Regions from separate parts of the Providencia huaxiensis genome, predicted to be linked through region 3. Evidence: predicted binding sites of a transcription regulator. Region 3 holds the regulator's gene; each other region holds the start of a gene.
What was found. The regulator PurR, encoded in region 3, represses purine synthesis genes. The targets are predictions, from matches to a motif close to CANGCAAACGTTTGCNTG.
Positions count from the first base shown of each region.

Region 1 (2,211 bases), 1.6 Mb from region 3:
GTACTAGCGGTTTTTTTGGCCATATCTAATGCATTTTCAATAGAATCCGCAATAGCCAAAGCAACACCTAATCGGCGAGTACCTGCAATTTCAGGTTTACCAAATAATCGTAATTGGGTATCAGACCCCAACGCTGAACCTATATGTGAAAAAACCACATTTTGACTGTGTAAATTGGGTAAAATAACGGCTGAAGCGCTTGGCCCATATTGGCGGATCACACCGATTGGGAAACCAAGAAATGCACGCACATGTAAGGCAAATTCAGATAAACTCTGTGAAATAAGTGTCACCATCCCCGTATCATGAGGGCGAGGTGAAACTTCATTAAAGATGATATCATCACCACACACGAATAATTCAACACCGAATATTCCGTAGCCCCCTAGAGAGGTAACAATTTTCTCAGCAACGTCCTGCGCTTTTTTCAATGCAACCTCACTCATGTACTGTGGTTGCCAAGACTCACGATAATCGCCTTTTTCTTGCCGATGCCCCACGGGTGCACAAAAGTGAATACCATCTATCGCACTGACCGTTAACAATGTAATTTCAAAATCAAAATTAACCATTTTTTCAACAATCACACGTCCCTGCCCTGCTCGCCCACCTAGCTGTGAGTAATCCCAAGCCTGCTCTAATTCATCTTGAGAGCGGATCACACTTTGCCCCTTCCCTGACGAACTCATCACCGGTTTAACAATACAAGGAAAACCAATTTTTTCTGCCGCTGTGACAAAATCGGGTTTGCTATCCACAAATTGGTACTCTGATGTTGGCAGCTTCAACTCTTCTGCGGCTAATCGGCGGATCCCTTCTCTGTCCATAGTAAGCACAATGGCTTTCGCTGACGGAACCACTTTTTGCCCTTGCTGTTCAAGCTCCATTAATACCTGTGTCGCAATCGCTTCAATTTCAGGCACAATAATGTCGGGTTTTTCAATTAAAACGATTTGCTTCAGCGCTTCGCCATCAAGCATATTTATCGTATAACTGCGGTGTGCAATATGCATCGCCGGCGCATTATCATAGCGATCAACTGCAATAACTTCGATACCCAACCGTTGACATTCAATCGCCACTTCCTTGCCTAACTCTCCAGCGCCTAACAACATCACTTTTGTTGCTGATTTACACAGCGCAGTACCTAATTGATTCATAATTGATAACCCTACCGACAAAAAGTTAATATCAATTATATACGCAATCGATTGCTTTTACTATCAAGGATAAAAAGTCACAAAACAAAAACCTCATAACCATTTGATAATAATATCAATAAATTAATCTAGCGGTGTTTTATCACGCCCTGTAATAAAGGGGTCTTTATGTGAAAATTTAATATACTGTTTGCGTAAAATAGCGAATACACAAAACATTAAACCAACCCAGATGAATGAAAAACTGATGCCTTTAACCCAATCAAATAGCTCATTAAATAAAAATACGGCTAATAAAAATTGAATTGTTGGTTCTATATATTGTGCCAACCCGATCACCGTTAATGATGTTCTTTTAATTGCTGCTGTAAAAAAGAGCAACGGAATTATCGTAACAGGAGCGGCCAACATATAAAGAATTTTGATTTGCCAATCGCCTTGTGCCACTTCACTTAAACCATTAGATACTAACCACCACGTGATCGCTATTGCGATAGGAAGTAGCCAAAGTGCCTCTAGAAATAAAGACGTAATCACATCAAATCGAATAAATTTACGAATTAACCCATATATCGCAAATGCACTACCCATAACTAACGCTAAAATAGGTAATTCACCATACTGCCAAATTTGGTAACCGACCCCCGCACAAATAAAAATAACAGCCATTTTTTCTGCGAAAACAAGCCGTTCGCGAAGAAACAAAACGCCAAGTAAAATAGAAAATAATGGGTTAATAAAATACCCAAGGCTAGCGGCTAACACCTGCCCATGAGTTAATGCGTAGGTAAATGTTGTCCAAGATATCGCCATAACCGACGAACTAAATAAACAGAGGATTATCGATCGTTTATCAGACCATACCTGGCACCACAAAGATTTGTTTTTAATAATTAAGCGAACAAAAAAAAGTATAGGGATAGACCAGATAAGACGTTCAGCAAGCAGCTCTAGAGGTTCAGCGCCGGGAAGTAAACGATAAAATAATGGTGTTATTCCCCATAAGATATAGGAAAAAATAGCAAGGGCCACTCCCGAGCGAAGCAACATA
Region 1 covers NZ_CP031123.2:2,745,900-2,748,110, forward strand. Annotated here, with positions in the region: gene purT (formate-dependent phosphoribosylglycinamide formyltransferase) at 1-1,160, opposite strand, end outside; gene rarD (EamA family transporter RarD) at 1,284-2,210, opposite strand.
Region 1: purT (formate-dependent phosphoribosylglycinamide formyltransferase) is a predicted target of PurR. The motif match lies at 1,201-1,218, and genes of this name have one in related genera.

Region 2 (2,211 bases), 680 kb from region 3:
TAAATAACAGGCTGGGATCTCAGCCTGTTGTGCTCGAACAAGACCATAAGCATTCTCTTGATTGCTGATAACAGCAACAATTTGAGCGCCAATTGCCCCAGAGTGGCAGCTATCAATCAATGATTGTAAATTACTGCCACTGCCAGAAATGAGGACAACAATTTTTTTCATTAGCGGATCACAACCTGCTCTTCACTTGCGGGTAATGCGCCAATGGTACCGATTTGCCATGCGTTTTCACCAAGTTTGTTCAGCAGAGCAAGCGCATTTGCGACTTCCTGTTGTGGCAGGGCAATAATAATACCGACACCACAGTTGAACGTACGGTACATTTCGTGAGTGCTAACATCACCAGCTTGCTGTAGCCAGTTGAAGACAGCAGGCCATTGCCAGCTGCTACCGTCAATAATTGCTTGTGTGTTGTCAGGGAGTACGCGAGGAATATTTTCCCAGAAACCCCCACCTGTTATGTGTGCAATGGCGTGGATATCACTATTTGCGATCAGTTCTAATACATTTTTAACGTAAATGCGTGTTGGCTCTAATAAGTGATCAGCTAAAGGTTTCCCATCTAATTGTGTTTCTTCTGGGTTAGTTTGACTGACTTCAAGGATTTTGCGAACTAACGAATAGCCATTTGAATGAGGGCCGCTAGACGCTAAAGCAATTAAAGCATCCCCAGCACTCACTTTGCTGCCATCGATGATTTCTGAGCGTTCAACTACGCCAACACAGAAACCAGCCACATCGTAGTCTTCACCATGGTACATCCCCGGCATTTCTGCGGTTTCACCACCAACTAACGCGCAACCCGATTGTTTACAGCCTTCAGCGATACCAGTGATCACACTCGCAGCGGTATCAACGTCCAGTTTACCGGTCGCGTAATAATCAAGGAAAAACAGAGGCTCTGCGCCTTGAACGATCAAATCATTGACACACATAGCGACAAGGTCAATCCCAATAGAGTCATGACGTTTTAAATCCATTGCTAAGCGTAATTTGGTACCGACACCGTCAGTGCCTGAAACTAAAACAGGCTCACGGTATTTTTGCGGTAGGGAACATAATGCACCGAATCCCCCAAGCCCGCCCATCACTTCAGGGCGGCGGGTTTCTTTTACGACACCTTTAATACGTTCAACCAAGGCGTTACCCGCATCAATATCAACACCGGCATCTTTATAGCTGAGAGAGGTTTTATCAGTCACTACGGCCCCCAAGGCAATTACATTTTTGAGAAAAATAACATCACTGACATTATTCTAACAGGCTAGGCAAACGTTTGCGATAGCTTTGTGTTGGAAATTTTTGGGTACTCATAATCAAAGGATATGAAAGCTAAAAAGCAGTACAGAGAAATAATAAATAGTTTTATTTAAATCAAATTTGCGGTTTGGCCAATTTCAACTTAACTGATATGAGGTATAATTTTAAAAAAAATTGTGTTAATCGTTGTTGTTTTGACCAAAATCAAGCGTTATCTAGTGGCAACTAAAGCTAAAAGAGGTATAATCCGGCGATTTTTTTGTCCGCCGCCGTCTTAAATAGTAGGAGAAACCCATGAAGATCGTTGAGGTAAAACACCCTCTCGTTAAACATAAACTCGGCCTGATGCGAGATCATGATATAAGCACTAAACGCTTTCGTGAACTGGCCTCAGAGGTTGGTAGCCTACTGACTTATGAAGCAACTGCTGACCTTGAAACTGAAAAAGTGACTATCGATGGTTGGTGTGGTCCTGTAGAAATAGAACAAATTAAAGGTAAGAAAATCACTGTAGTACCAATTCTCCGTGCTGGTATTGGTATGATGAATGGTGTATTAGATAGTATTCCAAGTGCACGTATCAGTGTGGTAGGTGTTTATCGTGATGAAGAAACACTGCAGCCTGTCCCTTATTTCCAAAAACTCGCATCTAACATTGAAGAACGTATGGCATTAGTCGTTGACCCAATGTTAGCAACGGGTGGCTCAATGATTGCCACCATTGATTTATTAAAAAATGCGGGTTGTACCTCAATTAAAATCTTAGTCCTTGTTGCCGCGCCAGAAGGTTTAAAAGCTTTGGAAGCTGCGCATCCAGATGTTGAATTATACACTGCTTCAATTGATGAGTATTTAAATGAAGAGGGGTATATCGTTCCGGGTCTCGGTGACGCCGGCGACAAGATATTTGGTACTAAATAATGATAAGCCGACTGAGAAGTC
Region 2 covers NZ_CP031123.2:1,822,887-1,825,097, reverse strand. Annotated here, with positions in the region: gene purN (phosphoribosylglycinamide formyltransferase) at 1-171, opposite strand, end outside; gene purM (phosphoribosylformylglycinamidine cyclo-ligase) at 171-1,211, opposite strand; gene upp (uracil phosphoribosyltransferase) at 1,564-2,190, shown strand.
Region 2: purM (phosphoribosylformylglycinamidine cyclo-ligase) is a predicted target of PurR. The motif match lies at 1,275-1,292, and genes of this name have one in related genera.

Region 3 (2,211 bases):
AATAGGTGAAAAACTGACTGATGACCAAATGAGAGAGTATCCGAGCTTGTGCCTTGAAGATACCTCTCGTAACCTTCCCAAGCGTGATACTTGGGCACTTGATAACCAACGTCGGCTTGTCGTGCCTTACTGGGAAAATGGTCTAGCTTGTTTAGTTAACGGGTTATGCGTTGGAATGGTACCTGAGCATCGAGCAGCTCCGCTTTGTGAAAAAGGCCAATTAGTTGAGCTAGCATTAGCCCAGCCATTTCCACCCAGTCCTTGCTGTTTAACTTGGGTGGAAAATAACACATCACCCGCGCTCCGTTGGTTATTAGATTACCTTGGCGATAACGAAACGCTCAACGCAGAGTGGCTTTCAACTTAACTATTTGTCTTATCGACGGTAATCGATAAATGGACCGTCAGCGACAGAACGACGTTCTACAAGGCGAGGGTGGACTTCAATTGTTTGAGCATCTTCGCGCTTATTTACGATACGATCGAGCAGCATAGTGAAGGCCATTTGGCCTAAACGCTCTTTTGGTTGGTGGATAGTGGTCAATGCTGGGGTAAAATAGCGCGCATTTCGTACATTATCATAACCAATGATTGAAATGTCTTGTGGAACACGTAGCCCCATTTCATCAGCCGCACAAATGGCCCCCATCGCCATGATATCGCCGCCACAAAATACCGCGGTAGGGCGTTGTTTATGGCTTAAAATTTGCATCATTGCTTTATAACCAGACTCAGGTTCGAAATCACCTTGCACTATCCACTGGTCTCTCAGTGTGATCTTTGCCTCTTCCATTGCTTTTTGGAAGCCTGTTAAGCGGCCGATACCGGTGTTTCTTTCGAGCGAACCTGGGATCACACCAATATCACGGTGCCCACGATCAATTAAATAGCGGCCTGCAAGGTACCCACCATGGAATGAATTATCAATAATACTGTCTGTAAAATCACCTCGGGAGGTTCCCCAATCCATCACCACCATTGGGATATTGCGATAATCTTCAAGCATACTAATTAACGTATCTGGATATTCAGAACACATCACGAGTAGGCCATCAACGCGCTTTTGCGCTAACATTTGCAAATACGCTTTTTGTTTTCCCAAATTATTATGGGAATTACAAAGTATAAGCGTGTAACCTTTTTCATAACAACTATTTTCAACTGATTCAATGACTTCCGCAAAGTAAGGTGCTTCACTTGAGGTTGCGAGTAAACCAATCGACTTTGTATGATTAACTTTTAAACTACGGGCAACTGCACTCGGTGAATAATTGAGCTCTTTAATCGCAGCCCAGACCGCTGTCTTAGTATCATCGGCCACAAAGCGCGTTTTATTAATAACATGGGATACAGTCGTGGTAGATACGCCAGCGCGTTTCGCCACATCTTTAATCGTTGCCATGGGGAAAAAAAACTCCTGACCAATAACCGGTCTCAATAAGAATTCTTGTTAAAAAATTACCTGCATATTGATGCATTGATCCTTTGCTGGCAATAATTTAGCGATTTGTTGTCGATTTTGTCTGATCTAGCGCAAAAACGAAAGAAATAATTGATGTTATAACATGTGATATAGACACTAGTTTTACTTTTTTGGATATGTATACTTAATAACCTTAATTATTGCATGGTTATTTGTTAATTCAATTACATTAGAATGAGAGGAACTCATGGATACAGATGTTAAATATGGATTGCTTGCTGCATTGGGCTCATTAGCAATGATTATCTTTCTTGCTGCACATATTTTCTGATTTTATTTCAGCCTCAAGTAGGGTGAAATAAAAGGGCGAGTGTATCTCGCCCTTGTCTATTTATGCTTTGTTTCAATACTTGCTAGGTGACTATGCTAAGTTTTCTTCCACAAATTTCCAGTTAACCAGTGCCCAGAAGTTTTCTAAGTATTTAGGGCGGGCGTTGCGGTAATCGATATAGTAAGCATGCTCCCAAATATCAACGGTTAACACGGGTTTATCATCACCAGAAATTGGGGTCGCAGCATTCGATGTATTTACGATTGCAAGGCTACCATCTGCTTTTTTCACTAACCAAGTCCATCCAGCACCGAAGTTTTTGGTTGCTGCATCAGTAAACTGAGCTTTAAATTCAGCAAAAGAACCGAATGCTTTATTAATAGCTTCCGCAACTTTTCCTGTCGGCTCGCCACCAGCGTTTGGCGCTAAGCAATTCCAATAGAAAGTGTGGTTCCAA
Region 3 covers NZ_CP031123.2:1,146,868-1,149,078, forward strand. Annotated here, with positions in the region: gene punR (DNA-binding transcriptional activator PunR) at 1-367, shown strand, start outside; gene purR (HTH-type transcriptional repressor PurR) at 377-1,402, opposite strand; gene sodB (superoxide dismutase [Fe]) at 1,845-2,211, opposite strand, start outside.

Region 4 (2,211 bases), 1.6 Mb from region 3:
CCCCCATGAAATCCATTTACTTGGAATAACAGTGGGTTGGCCGTCATTTGAATTTTTAGCGGGCTTTATTGGTTTGACCCTGTATACCGTGCCATTTATCGCTGAAGAAATTCGAGCAGGGATCCGCGGTGTTCGTCAGGGGCAAAAATATGCGGCATTTGCATTAGGGCTAACTTCATGGCAGGCCATGAAACTGGTGGTATTACCGCAAGCAGTAAAAATCGCTATGCCTCCGCTACTAGGCCAATATATGAATGTGGTGAAAAATTCATCATTAACAATGGCAATAGGTGTAGCGGAACTGTCTTATGTTTCTCGCCAAGTAGATAGCCAGACATTACAAACCTTCGCAGCCTTTGGCGTGGCAACCGTTTTGTATATTGCCATTATTGCAGTGATGGAAGGTTGGGGCCAGTGGCGCCAGCAGCGTAATTTGGCTCAGGGGGTATAAGATGGATTTTTCGATTATTGAGCAGAACTGGCAATATTTGTTATTTGGCACTTTCCCGGATGGCCCATTAGAAGGCGCAGCACTGACGTTAGTCATTAGCTTGCTTGCAGGTGCAGCTTCTATTGTATTAGGTACATTGGGGGGGATTGCATTAGCCATGCTGCGAGGTTTTTGGGTTAACCTATTCGCTGCAGTATTAGGTTTTTTCCGTGCATTTCCAGTAATTATGCTGATTTTTTGGACCTATTTCTTGTTGCCGATGTTATTGGGCACGGAAATTCCTGGGATAGCGACAGTTGTATGTGCATTGGCATTGATTACCTCTGCATATTTGGCTCATGCCGTGAAAGCGGGTATTTTAGCGATAGGTAAAGGGCAGTGGCAAGCCGGGATGTCCTTGGGGTTTAGCCGCTGGCAGGTATTGTGGAATATCGTATTACCACAGGCTTTACGTATGATGGTTCCGTCATTTATTAACCAGTGGGTGGCATTAATTAAAGATACCTCATTGGCTTATATTGTTGGGGTCGCTGAGCTGTCATTTTTGGCGACACAAGTGAATAACCGTGAAATGGTTTATCCTCTTGAAGTTTTCTTATTCGTCGCATTTATTTATTTTGTGATGTGCTTTGCGGTAGAAATTATTGCAAATAGGGTGGCGAAAAGGCTTAGTGCGCAACATCAGCCTCAGAAACTGGCAGCGAAACATCGTTTATTGTTTTGGCGTCGACAAAAACTATTAGCACTGTCTTAAATTAAACGTGGTGGTGAAATAACCACCACTTCTTCTATTAGTTACCATCAATTCTTTTATTATTTCACTCAAGTGTATCAGTTAGTTAGGACATTTTTGCCCATTACAGTTTACGCAATCGTTTTCTTTTGTGATTTTTAATTGTAGTATAGGGCGAAAAAAACTTTTTTTGGGCGCGATATCTAATGAGTAATCAATCTTCTAGCTCGGCACAACCGCAGGGCTTGTTTCAGCGTGTTTTTAAATTACAAGAACATGGCACCACAGCAAGAACTGAGGTTGTTGCTGGCTTCACTACCTTCTTAACGATGGTCTATATTGTCTTCGTTAACCCTCAAATTCTCTCAGTTGCAGGAATGGATATCAAAGCGGTATTTGTCACTACCTGTTTGATTGCGGCTATTGGCAGTATTTTGATGGGATTACTGGCGAATTTACCTATTGCTGTTGCGCCAGCCATGGGGCTGAATGCCTTCTTTGCTTTTGTTGTTGTTGGAGCGATGGGGTACTCATGGGAAATCGCGATGGGCGCGGTATTCTGGGGAGCTGTCGGGTTATTTATTCTGACGCTATTTCGCATTCGTTATTGGATTATCGCCAATATTCCTCTTAGCCTACGCGTTGGTATTACCAGCGGTATCGGTTTATTTATTGCCATGATGGGGCTGAAAAATTCCGGTATTATTGTTGCGAACCCGGACACGTTAGTTTCTATCGGTAACTTAACCCACCATAATGTTTGGCTGGGAGCACTCGGTTTCTTTATTATCGCTATTCTTGCCGCACGCAATATTCATGCCGCGGTATTAGTTTCTATTGCAGTGACAACATTGATTGGCCTAGCTCTAGGGGATGTGAAATATTCTGGGATATTCTCAATGCCGCCGAGTATCACGAGCGTTGTGGGGCAAGTTGATTTCTCTGGCTCTTTAGACTTAGCGCTATCCGGTGTGATTTTTGCCTTTATGTTAGTTAACTTGTTTGACTCATCAGGCACCATGATAGG
Region 4 covers NZ_CP031123.2:4,082,290-4,084,500, forward strand. Annotated here, with positions in the region: gene CYG50_RS20655 (amino acid ABC transporter permease) at 1-451, shown strand, start outside; gene CYG50_RS20660 (amino acid ABC transporter permease) at 453-1,205, shown strand; gene CYG50_RS20665 (NCS2 family permease) at 1,391-2,211, shown strand, end outside.
Region 4: CYG50_RS20665 (NCS2 family permease) is a predicted target of PurR. The motif match lies at 1,317-1,334, and genes of this name have one in related genera.